Regions from separate parts of the Streptomyces sp. NPDC093018 genome, predicted to be linked through region 2. Evidence: riboswitches for the same ligand, from Rfam matches in the RefSeq annotation. Region 2 holds a riboswitch; each other region holds the start of a gene.
What was found. A riboswitch is a leader RNA that binds a small molecule or an ion and turns the genes downstream of it on or off. The one in region 2 is predicted to bind cobalamin.
Positions count from the first base shown of each region.

Region 1: it holds a riboswitch for cobalamin, as region 2 does, so the genes downstream of both, AB0N90_RS10185 (cobalamin biosynthesis protein) here and AB0N90_RS30910 (hypothetical protein) in region 2, are expected to answer to the same signal.
Region 3: it holds a riboswitch for cobalamin, as region 2 does, so the genes downstream of both, AB0N90_RS04735 (ribonucleoside-diphosphate reductase subunit alpha) here and AB0N90_RS30910 (hypothetical protein) in region 2, are expected to answer to the same signal.

Region 1 covers NZ_JBFBFF010000003.1:625,945-629,213, reverse strand. The annotation lists gene AB0N90_RS10195 (inorganic phosphate transporter) at 1-1,269, shown strand; gene AB0N90_RS10190 (hypothetical protein) at 1,301-1,528, shown strand; cobalamin riboswitch at 1,682-1,825, shown strand; gene AB0N90_RS10185 (cobalamin biosynthesis protein) at 1,924-2,877, shown strand; gene AB0N90_RS10180 (cobyric acid synthase) at 2,874-3,269, shown strand, end outside.
Region 2 covers NZ_JBFBFF010000018.1:67,128-70,396, forward strand. The annotation lists gene AB0N90_RS30910 (hypothetical protein) at 571-1,983, opposite strand; cobalamin riboswitch at 2,088-2,217, opposite strand; cobalamin riboswitch at 2,281-2,411, shown strand; gene AB0N90_RS30915 (prenyltransferase/squalene oxidase repeat-containing protein) at 2,620-3,269, shown strand, end outside.
Region 3 covers NZ_JBFBFF010000002.1:192,265-195,533, forward strand. The annotation lists gene AB0N90_RS04735 (ribonucleoside-diphosphate reductase subunit alpha) at 1-1,466, opposite strand, end outside; cobalamin riboswitch at 1,589-1,724, opposite strand; gene mctP (monocarboxylate uptake permease MctP) at 1,850-3,269, opposite strand, start outside.

The sequences.
Region 1 (3,269 bases), on a different contig from region 2:
ATGGAAAGCTTCTCGCTGATCCTCGCGATTGTGGTGGTTACCGCACTCGCGTTTGATTTCACGAACGGTTTCCACGACACCGCGAACGCGATGGCCACCACCATCTCCACCGGCGCGATGAAGCCGAAGCTCGCGGTAGCCATGTCCGCCACCCTCAACCTGGTGGGCGCCTTCCTCTCCGTGGAGGTCGCCAACACGATCTCCAAGGGACTCGTCGACGAGAGCGGCATCCGCCCCGAGGTCATCTTCGCCGCCCTGGTCGGCGCGATCCTCTGGAACCTGCTGACCTGGCTGGTGGGCCTGCCCTCCAGTTCCTCGCACGCCCTGATGGGCGGTCTGATCGGCGCCGCCGTCGCCTCCGCCGGATTCGGCGCCGTGCACGGCGGCGTCCTGGTCACCAAGGTGCTGCTGCCCGCGGTCGCCGCGCCGGTCGTGGCGGGTGTCGCCGCCCTGGTGGCCACCCGGCTCTCCTACAAGGCCGGCACCAAGGCCGAGGGCGAGGCCACCCGCAAGGGCTTCCGCGTCGGCCAGGTCGCCTCCGCCGCGCTGGTCTCCCTCGCGCACGGCACCAACGACGCGCAGAAGACGATGGGCATCATCACCCTCGCGCTGATCGCGGGCGGCGCCATCGCCCCCGGCTCCAACCCTCCCACCTGGGTGATCCTCTCCGCGGGCCTGGCCATCGCGCTCGGCACCTACATCGGCGGCTGGCGCATCATCCGCACCATGGGCACGGGCCTGACCGATCTGGAGCCCCGTCAGGGCTTCGCCGCGCAGACCAGTGCCGCGACCGCCATCCTGGCCTCCTCCCACCTCGGCTTCTCCCTCTCCACCACGCATGTCGTCTCCGGCGCGGTGATGGGTTCGGGCCTCGGCCGCAAGGGCGGTGTGGTCCGCTGGTCCACCGCGACCCGGATGACCGTCGCCTGGGTGCTCACCCTGCCGGCCGCCGCGCTGGTCGGCGCGGGCGCCGAGGCCGTCACCGAACTCGGTGACGGGGGCACCGCCGCCGTCGCCGTCTTCCTGATCGCCGCGAGCGCCTGGATCTACAAGCTGTCCCGGCGCGAGGTCATCGACCACACCAATGTGGTCGCCGACCCGGCCGCGGAGCCCTCCGGCGTGGTGACCACCGCCATCGCCGCGGTGAGCCCCCCGCCCACGGGCGCGATCACCGAGGACCTGACGGCCACCATCCCGGCCCCCGCGCAGGCTCCGGCCGCCGAGACGTCGGCCCCCGCCGCCTCGGCCCCGCCGGCCGCCACCGTCTGACCCCGAGCCCGTTCACCAAGGAAGCATTCCCATGAAGATCGACTGGGCGTCCATCGGCTCCGTCTTCGGCGTCAGCCTCGCGTTCACCGTGGGCCTGGTGGTCCTGTTCACCCTCGGCGTCAACGGCCTCGCCCGGCGCGAGAAGGCCGCGGCCGAGGGCGGCACCGCCACGCTCGCCGTCACCGGCGCCTACGTCTGCTTCGCGGCCTGCGCGGCGGCGGTGGCGTACGGCATCCTCCTGATCGTCTCCAAGTCCTGAGCCCGGGGCCCAGGCCCCGGCAGTTCCCGAAGGCTCCCCTGCGCCGCCCGCGGCAGGGGAGCCTCTCGCGTGCCCGGACCCCCCCCTGGTGCGGGAACACCCCTCGTGGTGTGGGAATCTGCACACTCCCGCAGGTCAACGGCAAGTTGACGGCCGTTCCGAGGGCGTGGTGGACTTCCCACGCCATCTACGGCAGCAGAAGAGGAAGCCGGTGCGAATCCGGCGCGGTCCCGCCACTGTCACCGGGGAAGAACCCCCGGGTAGCCAGGAACTCTCGCCGCCGGATCACGTCGAACCAGGGCGCGGACACCCTGAGTGAGGACACATCGCCATGCTCGGCTGCCGAAGGACCAGTACCAGGACCACTGTCGCGGTGACCACGGCCGACTGAGCCGATGGCCGCCGATCGCAGTTACGCGTACGGCGCCGCCGCCGGACTTCTCGGCGACCTCCTCCTCGGCGATCCCCGCCGCGGGCATCCGGTCGCCGCGTTCGGGCGCGCGGCCGCCGCTGTCGAAGGCGCGTTGTGGCACGACCACCGCGGCTGGGGCGCTCTGCACACCACCGTGTGCGCCGGTGGCGCCGTCGCGCTCGGCGCGCTGGCCGCCCGTGCCGTACGCCCCTGCCCCGCCGCGTCCGTCGCCCTGACCGCCGCGGCCACCTGGGCCGTCGTCGGCGGCACCTCACTCGCCCGCGAGGCGCAGGCCATCGGGGCCGCCCTGACGGCCGGGGACATCGAGGCGGCCCGCGCCCGGCTGCCGCATCTGTGCGGCCGGGACCCGCAGGCGCTGGACGCCGACGGGATCGCGCGGGCCGTGGTCGAGTCGGTCGCCGAGAACACCTCCGACGCGGTCGTGGGCGCCCTGGTGTGGGGCGCGGTCGCCGGGGTGCCGGGACTGCTGGGCTTCCGGGCCGTCAACACCCTGGACGCCATGGTGGGTCACAAGTCCCTCAGGCACCGCCGCTTCGGCTGGGCGTCCGCGCGCCTGGACGACGTGGCCGGCTGGCCGGGGGCGCGGCTGACCGCCGTCCTCGCCGCCGCGGCCGGACCCGATCCGCGCGGCGCCGTACGGGCGTGGCGCGCCGACGCCCGCCGCCATCCGAGCCCCAACGCCGGTCCCGTGGAGGCCTCCTTCGCGGGCGCCCTCGGCGTGCGCCTGGGCGGCACCCTCTCCTACGGCGGTCGCGTCGAGCACCGTCCCGTACTGGGCGGCGCCACCGGACGGGCCGTACAGGTCCCCGACATCGGACGGGCCGTACGGCTCTCCCGGCGCGTCGGCCTGCTCGCGCTCGGCACCACGGTCGCCGCGCGCCTCCTCGTCAACGGACTGAAGGGACGCGGGAAATGAACGGTGGTCTCCTCGTCGCCGGCACCACCTCCGACGCCGGAAAGAGCGTCGTGACGGCCGGGATCTGCCGGTGGCTGGTGCGCCAGGGTGTGAAGGTCGCGCCGTTCAAGGCGCAGAACATGTCCCTCAACTCCTTCGTCACCCGGGAGGGCGCCGAGATCGGGCGGGCCCAGGCCATGCAGGCCCAGGCGTGCCGGATCGAGCCGACCGCGCTGATGAACCCCGTGCTGCTCAAGCCCGGCGGCGAGCAGAGCAGCCAGGTGGTGCTGCTGGGCAAGCCGGTGGGCGAGATGAGCGCGCGCGGCTACCACGGCGGGCGCCGGCAGCGGCTGCTCGGCACGGTCCTGGACTGCCTGGCCGAGCTGCGCGGGCAGTACGACGCGGTGATCTGC
Region 2 (3,269 bases):
GCCGAGCGGGGAACGGCGGGCCGGACACCTGGAGCGGGGCCCGCCGCGCGCTGTACCTCCGGTGCCGGGTGAGCACGCCTACATCGCACCTCGTACGCCGAGCGGGCATCGCCGTGCCGTCGCAGGGCATGGCGAGCTGGACGAGCTGCTTCACGCCGATCCTCGTCCGCCGTGTGCCGCGTGCATTGGGTCTCGGGGTGAGTGGTAGGAGGCGCGTGCCGTACCGATGCGCCGGTCGGGCGACCACGCCGCTCCGCACTCTGCTGCGCCGAGTGGCCGCTGCCCTTGCCGTGCGGCGGGCGCCGCGTCCCGAATCTCCTTCAGGACGGCGCGGCGGGGGCGAGTGCCGGATAGCCGGTGGCCCGCGCTGACTCCGCGCGCCGTGCCCCGGGCGCCCGGTGTCGGATCCGGTGTGCGATGCGCCGGATGATCTGGCGCCTCCGGCATCGGCCGCTGAGTGCTCCCCGGGGTGAGCGCGCCATGCCGAACGCCTCGCGGCGAGCGCCCCCTTCGAGCGCCCGCCTCGCAGAGCACCACTCCTAGGCACCGCCTCTCAGGCACTGCCCCCCGTCACACCCCCCACCGCACCGCGATCGTGTCACCGACCCCGATCGTCATGTCGCGGGTGGCGGTGGTGAAGGCCGAGCCGTCGATGCTGGTCTTCCAGGTGCTGGAGCCGCTGTTCGCCTTGCCGTTGAGGGTGGTGACGGTGCCGGAGCCGGAGGCCGGGGTGAGGTCCGTGACGCAGCCGGACGGAGTGGCCGCGCTCTGGGCGGCGTCGAGGACGGCGCCCAACGTGGTCGTCGTGCCGGTCGGCGTGAGTGCCACGGAGCACACCTTCAGGTTGCCCGCCCCGTCGTCCACGCTGAGCGCCAGCTTCGTCGCCGTACCGGAGGTGAACGAGCTCTGGCCCACCCACTGCGGGGCGCCCGGCGTCGTGGGCGCGGGCGGTGCCGCGGTGAAGCCGCCGCCGGCCACCGCGCGCAGGGCGTCGATCGAGGAGTACGCCGTCGGCGAGGTGTCACCCGGCTGGTACCGGAAGCCGCCGCCGGGGTTGAACTGCTGCGCGATCAGGAAGTCCACCGGGGTCTTCCCGGCCGAGGTGAGGAAGTCACCGGTCTGCGGATTGATGCCGCACGCGTTGAGACCGGACACCGCCCAGCCGTTGGAGTCGGAGTTCACACCGAACATGGCGTTGAAGGCACCGCTGTTCGCCACCAGCTTGCTCTTCAGGAACGCCTTGGCCCGGACGATGCCGCTGTCGGTGTTCGGCACCCCGGACGTGCACAGCGCGGCCATCGCGGCACCGGTCATGTCGATGTCGCTGGTGGCGGCGAGCTGGCTCGCATCCCCCTCGGCCTTGCCGTAGTTCCAGCCGCCGTCGTTGTGCTGGTTGGCCCGGATCCGGGCGACGACGGAGTCACGCAGTGCCGCCGGTATCCGCGCCTGCCCGGACTGCGTCTTCGCGCCGTTCAGGGCGAGCGCGGCGAACACGGTGCCGTTGAAGTTGGCCGACGGGCCGAAGTAGCCGTTCTCCGAGGTCTGCCAGTAGCCGTAGATGTCGGCGATCAGATCCCGCGAGGCGGACACCCGGGCCGGATCGATGCCCGCCGCGTAGGCGTTCAGCACCGCACGCTCGTAGTCCGTGACGACGGGGGACGCGGACAGCCAGGCGGCGGTCGAGAGCAGATTCCGGTAGACGGTTCTCGCGTTCTTGCTCGTGTCACCCCCGGGTGTCACATCCACCGCGGCGGTCCCGGCCGAGGCGAGCGCGCTGAACGCCCACTCGTTGGACAGCCCCGACCCGGCGTACGAACCGTCCGCGGCCTGAAGGGACTTGAGGTAGCCGACGCCGTTCGTTTTCGACGTGGTGATCTGCGCCGGGGAGGACGTGGCCGCGGCGGGCAGGGTGGCGAGGGTGAACGCGCCGAGCGCGGCGGCTGCCACGAGCGCGGGTCGGCGGAGGGACAGCGGACGGATCATGGCCTGCTCCTTGGATGGAGGACGCCGACCCGGCCCGGTGCCACGGCCCGTCGAACCGGCGGAGCAGCGAGCGCTGGCCGCCGTCCGGAACGCGTGGACCGGCTTCCAAAAGTGCTGCGCCGCCTGGGCATTCGGGCTCGGAACGGCCCCGCCGTCCCATACCGCTGCGCGTCAGCCCCGGACTCCCACCGGGTTCCCCCATTCGGCAGACCGAGACGGTACCCGACGGCCAACCCGCCCGCCAGCGCCCGCCCTTCACCCGACGGCCACACCTCCCACCGCTCTTGACGCATTCGGTGAAGCGTGCTCAAATCCGGCTGATACGCAATGAGTTCCAGGGGAAGCCGGTCGAATTCCGGCGCTGACCCGCAACCGTAGGCCCGGCACCGTCCCGGGCGAGCCGGACTGCCTGGAGCGTGACATCTGCAACAGACGCCGTCGTGGACTGCGGCGTGGTGCGACCGGCTTCCGGGCTCCTACCGTGCTCCCGGGGCCCCTCTGCCACGCCCGTGCCCGCGCCGGCCGACCGAGGGGGCCGTGGTGGGGACCGGGCAGCGAAGAGACGAGCGGGCGAGGGCGGTCCCGCCCCGCGTGGCGGCCCTGGCGGCGGCCCTGTGCACCCTGCTCGCGGCCTGCATGGCCTTCCTCACGATCACGATCACACCCGCGACGGCGGACGGCACCGGCGGCTGCACCGCGACCAAGGGCGCACTGGTCGCCGTGGACTTCGGGCCCTTCGGCGGCCCGGTGGAAGAGGGCTGCGACCTCACCCCCACCACCGGCTACGACCTGCTGCACGACGCCGGGTTCAGCACCGCCGGCACCCAGCACGACGGCCCCGCCTTCATCTGCCGCATCGGGTACGGCTCCTTCGACTCCGGTACGCAGTACCCGACATCGGACAAGGAGTCCTGCGTCCTGACCCCGCCCGCCACGGCGTACTGGTCGTACTGGATCGCCTCCCCGGGCCAGAGCGACTGGACCTACAGCCCGTACGGCGCCATGGACCGCAAGCTGAAGGACGGCGACGTCGACGCCTGGGTCTACGGCGGCACCGATGTCCAGGGCTCCACCGGCAAGCCCACCTTCACCCCCGACGACGTACGCGGCGGCGACCCCTCCGGGCCCGGCCCCGGCGAGCCCACCGGCGCCCCGGGCAAGATCGACACGAAGGCCGCCGCCACCTGGCTCACCGGTCAACTCACCGACGGTGAGCGGATCGTGGACGACGGCGCCACCACCCCGGACTACTCGCTGACCGCCGACACCGCGTTCGCGCTGGCCGC
Region 3 (3,269 bases), on a different contig from region 2:
AAGTTGATGTCCACGACGCGGTCGAGGAAGGTGACGGCCGTGCGCACGGTCTCGTCCAGGCGCGCCCAGTCGATGTCCCCGTCGACCACGAAGGCGCCGAGGTTGACGGAGCCCAGGTTGCAGACCGCCGTCTCGCCGTCGTTGGTGACCTCCAGGATCTCCGTGCAGAGGTTGGAGGAGTGGATGACCTGGCCCGGCTCGGCGGTCTGGTTGGCGGTGCGGTTGGCGGCGTCCTTGAACGTCATCCAGCCCTGACCGGTCTGCGCGAGGGTGCGCATCATGCGGCCGTACAGCTCACGGGCCGGCATGGTCTTCTTCGCGAGGCCCTTGCGCTCCGCCTCGCGGTAGGCGGCGTCGAACTCCGCGCCGTACAGGTCCACCAGCTCGGGCACGTCCGCCGGGGAGAACAGCGACCACTGCCCGTCGGCGTTGACCCGGCGCATGAACTCGTCCGGCACCCAGTGCGCGAGGTTCAGATTGTGCGTACGGCGGGCGTCCTCACCGGTGTTGTCCCGCAGCTCCAGGAACTCCTCCAGGTCGGAGTGCCAGGTCTCCAGGTACACCGCGGCCGCGCCCTTGCGCCGGCCGCCCTGGTTCACCGCGGCCACCGAGGCGTCCAGCGTCTTCAGGAACGGCACGATGCCGTTGGAGTGCCCGTTCGTACCGCGGATCAGCGAACCGCGGGCGCGGATACGGGAGTACGACAGACCGATGCCGCCGGCGTGCTTGGAGAGCCGGGCGACCTGGTGGTAGCGGTCGTAGATGGAGTCCAGCTCGTCCAGCGGGGAGTCGAGGAGGTAGCAGGACGACATCTGGGGGTGCCGGGTGCCGGAGTTGAACAGGGTGGGGGAGGAGGGCAGGTAGTCGAGCCTGCTCATCAGGCCGTAGAGCGCGGCGACCTCGTCCACGGAGCGGGCCGAGTCGTCCTCGGCGAGGCCGGCGGCGACCCGCAGCATGAAGTGCTGGGGCGTCTCGATGACCTGACGGGTGATCGGGTGGCGCAGCAGATAGCGGCTGTGCAGGGTGCGCAGGCCGAAGTAGCCGAAGCGGTCGTCGGCGGCGCGGTCGATCAGGTCGTCGAGCCGGGCGGCGTGGATCCGGGTGAACTCGGCCGTCCGGTCGGCGATGAGCCCCTCGCGGTGTCCGACGGCGACCGACTCGGTGAAGGACGTCACGCCCTGCGAGGCGGCCTCGGCGCGGATGGAGATGGTCAGCAGCCGGGCGGCGAGCCGGGAGTACGCGGGGTCCTCGGAGATCAGTCCGGCCGCGGCCTCGGTGGCGAGCTCGCGCAGCTCCGTCTCGTCGGCGCGGGCGGAGCGGCCGCGCAGCGCGGCGGCGGCGACCCGGCCCGGATCGGCGTCGGGGAGGTCCCCGGTCAGCTCGGTCAGGGTCCGCAGCAGCGCGGTACCGGGACCGTCGTTCTCCAGGCCCTGGGCTGAAGCCGGTTCGGCTGGCGCGATGGTCACGTGGGGCTCTCCCTCGCTCGGCACGGGGCCTGGCGGAGGGCAGGGGCAGTCACGAGCGCACAGGGCGTCGCGTCCACCGGCCCACTCCGCGAGGCCCGGACGTCTCAGAGCACCCGAACCGGTGGGCCGGGTGCGCTGCCGGCAGGTCCTCGGACTGATCCCCGTGCGCGGATACGCACAAGTACACCGTTGCGGGACAGTTCCGGATTCGCACCGGATTCCCCTGCGACGACAGCGACCATGAGCATACATCTAGTGCCGGGTCGTCATGCCACCCCCAGATGTTGTGTCACCTTGTGTCTACGGGGGGTATGCGAAACGGGCCGCCGACGCCTTGGCGCCGACGGCCCGTCCCTGGTCGCCCGGGTCCCCCGGGCGCCTCGCTAGTGCGTGCTGCCCGCCGTGGCCGGCGGCAGTTCGACCGCCACGCCCGGGTCGCCCGCGTCCGCCGTGTAGTCCTCGGGACGGGTCTCGTCGACGCCCTCGGGGGCCTTCACGGCCTTCAGGACGACGGTCAGGACGACCGTGACGAGGACGTTGAGGACGAAGGCCGTCATGCCGATGTAGCCGATCTGGCCGATGCCCGGGATGTCGTCGGCGGAGCCGCCGAAGTGCTTCTGGGTCGGAGAGGCGACACCGTACGCGGCGAGGGTGCCGTAGACCATGCCGACCGCCCAGCCCGCGAGCAGCGCCCAGCGGTGGAACCAGCGGGTGAACAGACCGCCGACCAGGGCCGGGAAGGTCTGCAGGATCCAGATGCCGCCGAGCAGCTGGAAGTTGATGGCGACCGTCTTGTCCATGCCCAGTACGAAGATCAGCGCGCCGACCTTCACCAGCAGCGACACGAACTTGGAGACCTGCGCCTCCTGCTTCGGCGTGGCGTCCGGCTTGATGAAGTCCTTGTAGATGTTGCGCGTGAACAGGTTCGCCGCCGCGATCGACATGATCGCCGCCGGCACCAGCGCGCCGATGCCGATCGCCGCGAACGCCACACCGGTGAACCAGTCCGGGAACATGTCCTCGAACAGCTGCGGGATCGCCAGCTGCCCGTTGGTGACCTTCACCCCGGCCGCGATCGCCATGAAGCCCAGCAGCGCCAGCAGGCCCAGCATCAGGGAGTACAGCGGCAGGATCGTGGTGTTGCGCCGGATCACGTTACGGCTCTTGGAGGAGAGCGTTGCGGTGATCGAGTGCGGGTACATGAACAGCGCGAGCGCGGAACCGAGCGCCAGCGTGGCGTACGTCCACTGCCCGGCGGGCGCCGGCGCGAGCGCCCCGCGTGGTTTGCCGGTGGCCGGATTGACCTGGCTGAACGCGTGGGCCGCCTTGGCGAAGATGTCGTCGAACCCGCCCAGCTTGATCGGGATGTAGATGATCGCCACCAGGATGACGAGGTAGATCAGGCCGTCCTTGACGAACGCGATCAGCGCGGGCGCCCGCAGCCCCGAGGAGTACGTGTACGCCGCCAGCACCGCGAACGCGATCAGCAGCGGCAGGTCCTTCACGAACCCGTTGGTGTTCTCGCCGCCGCCGACGCCCATCACGTCCAGCACCGCCTGGATGCCGACGAGCTGGAGCGCGATGTACGGCATCGTCGCCAGGATGCCGGTCACCGCGACCGCGAGCGACAGGCCCTTCGAGCCGAACCGGCCGCGCACGAAGTCGGAGGTGGTGACGTAGCCGTGCCGGTGCGAGACCGACCACAGCCGCGGCAGGAAGGTGAAGATCAGCGGGTAGACCAGGATCGTGTACGGCACCGCGAAGAAGCCGGACGCGCCCGCCGCGTAGATCGCCGCCGGTACG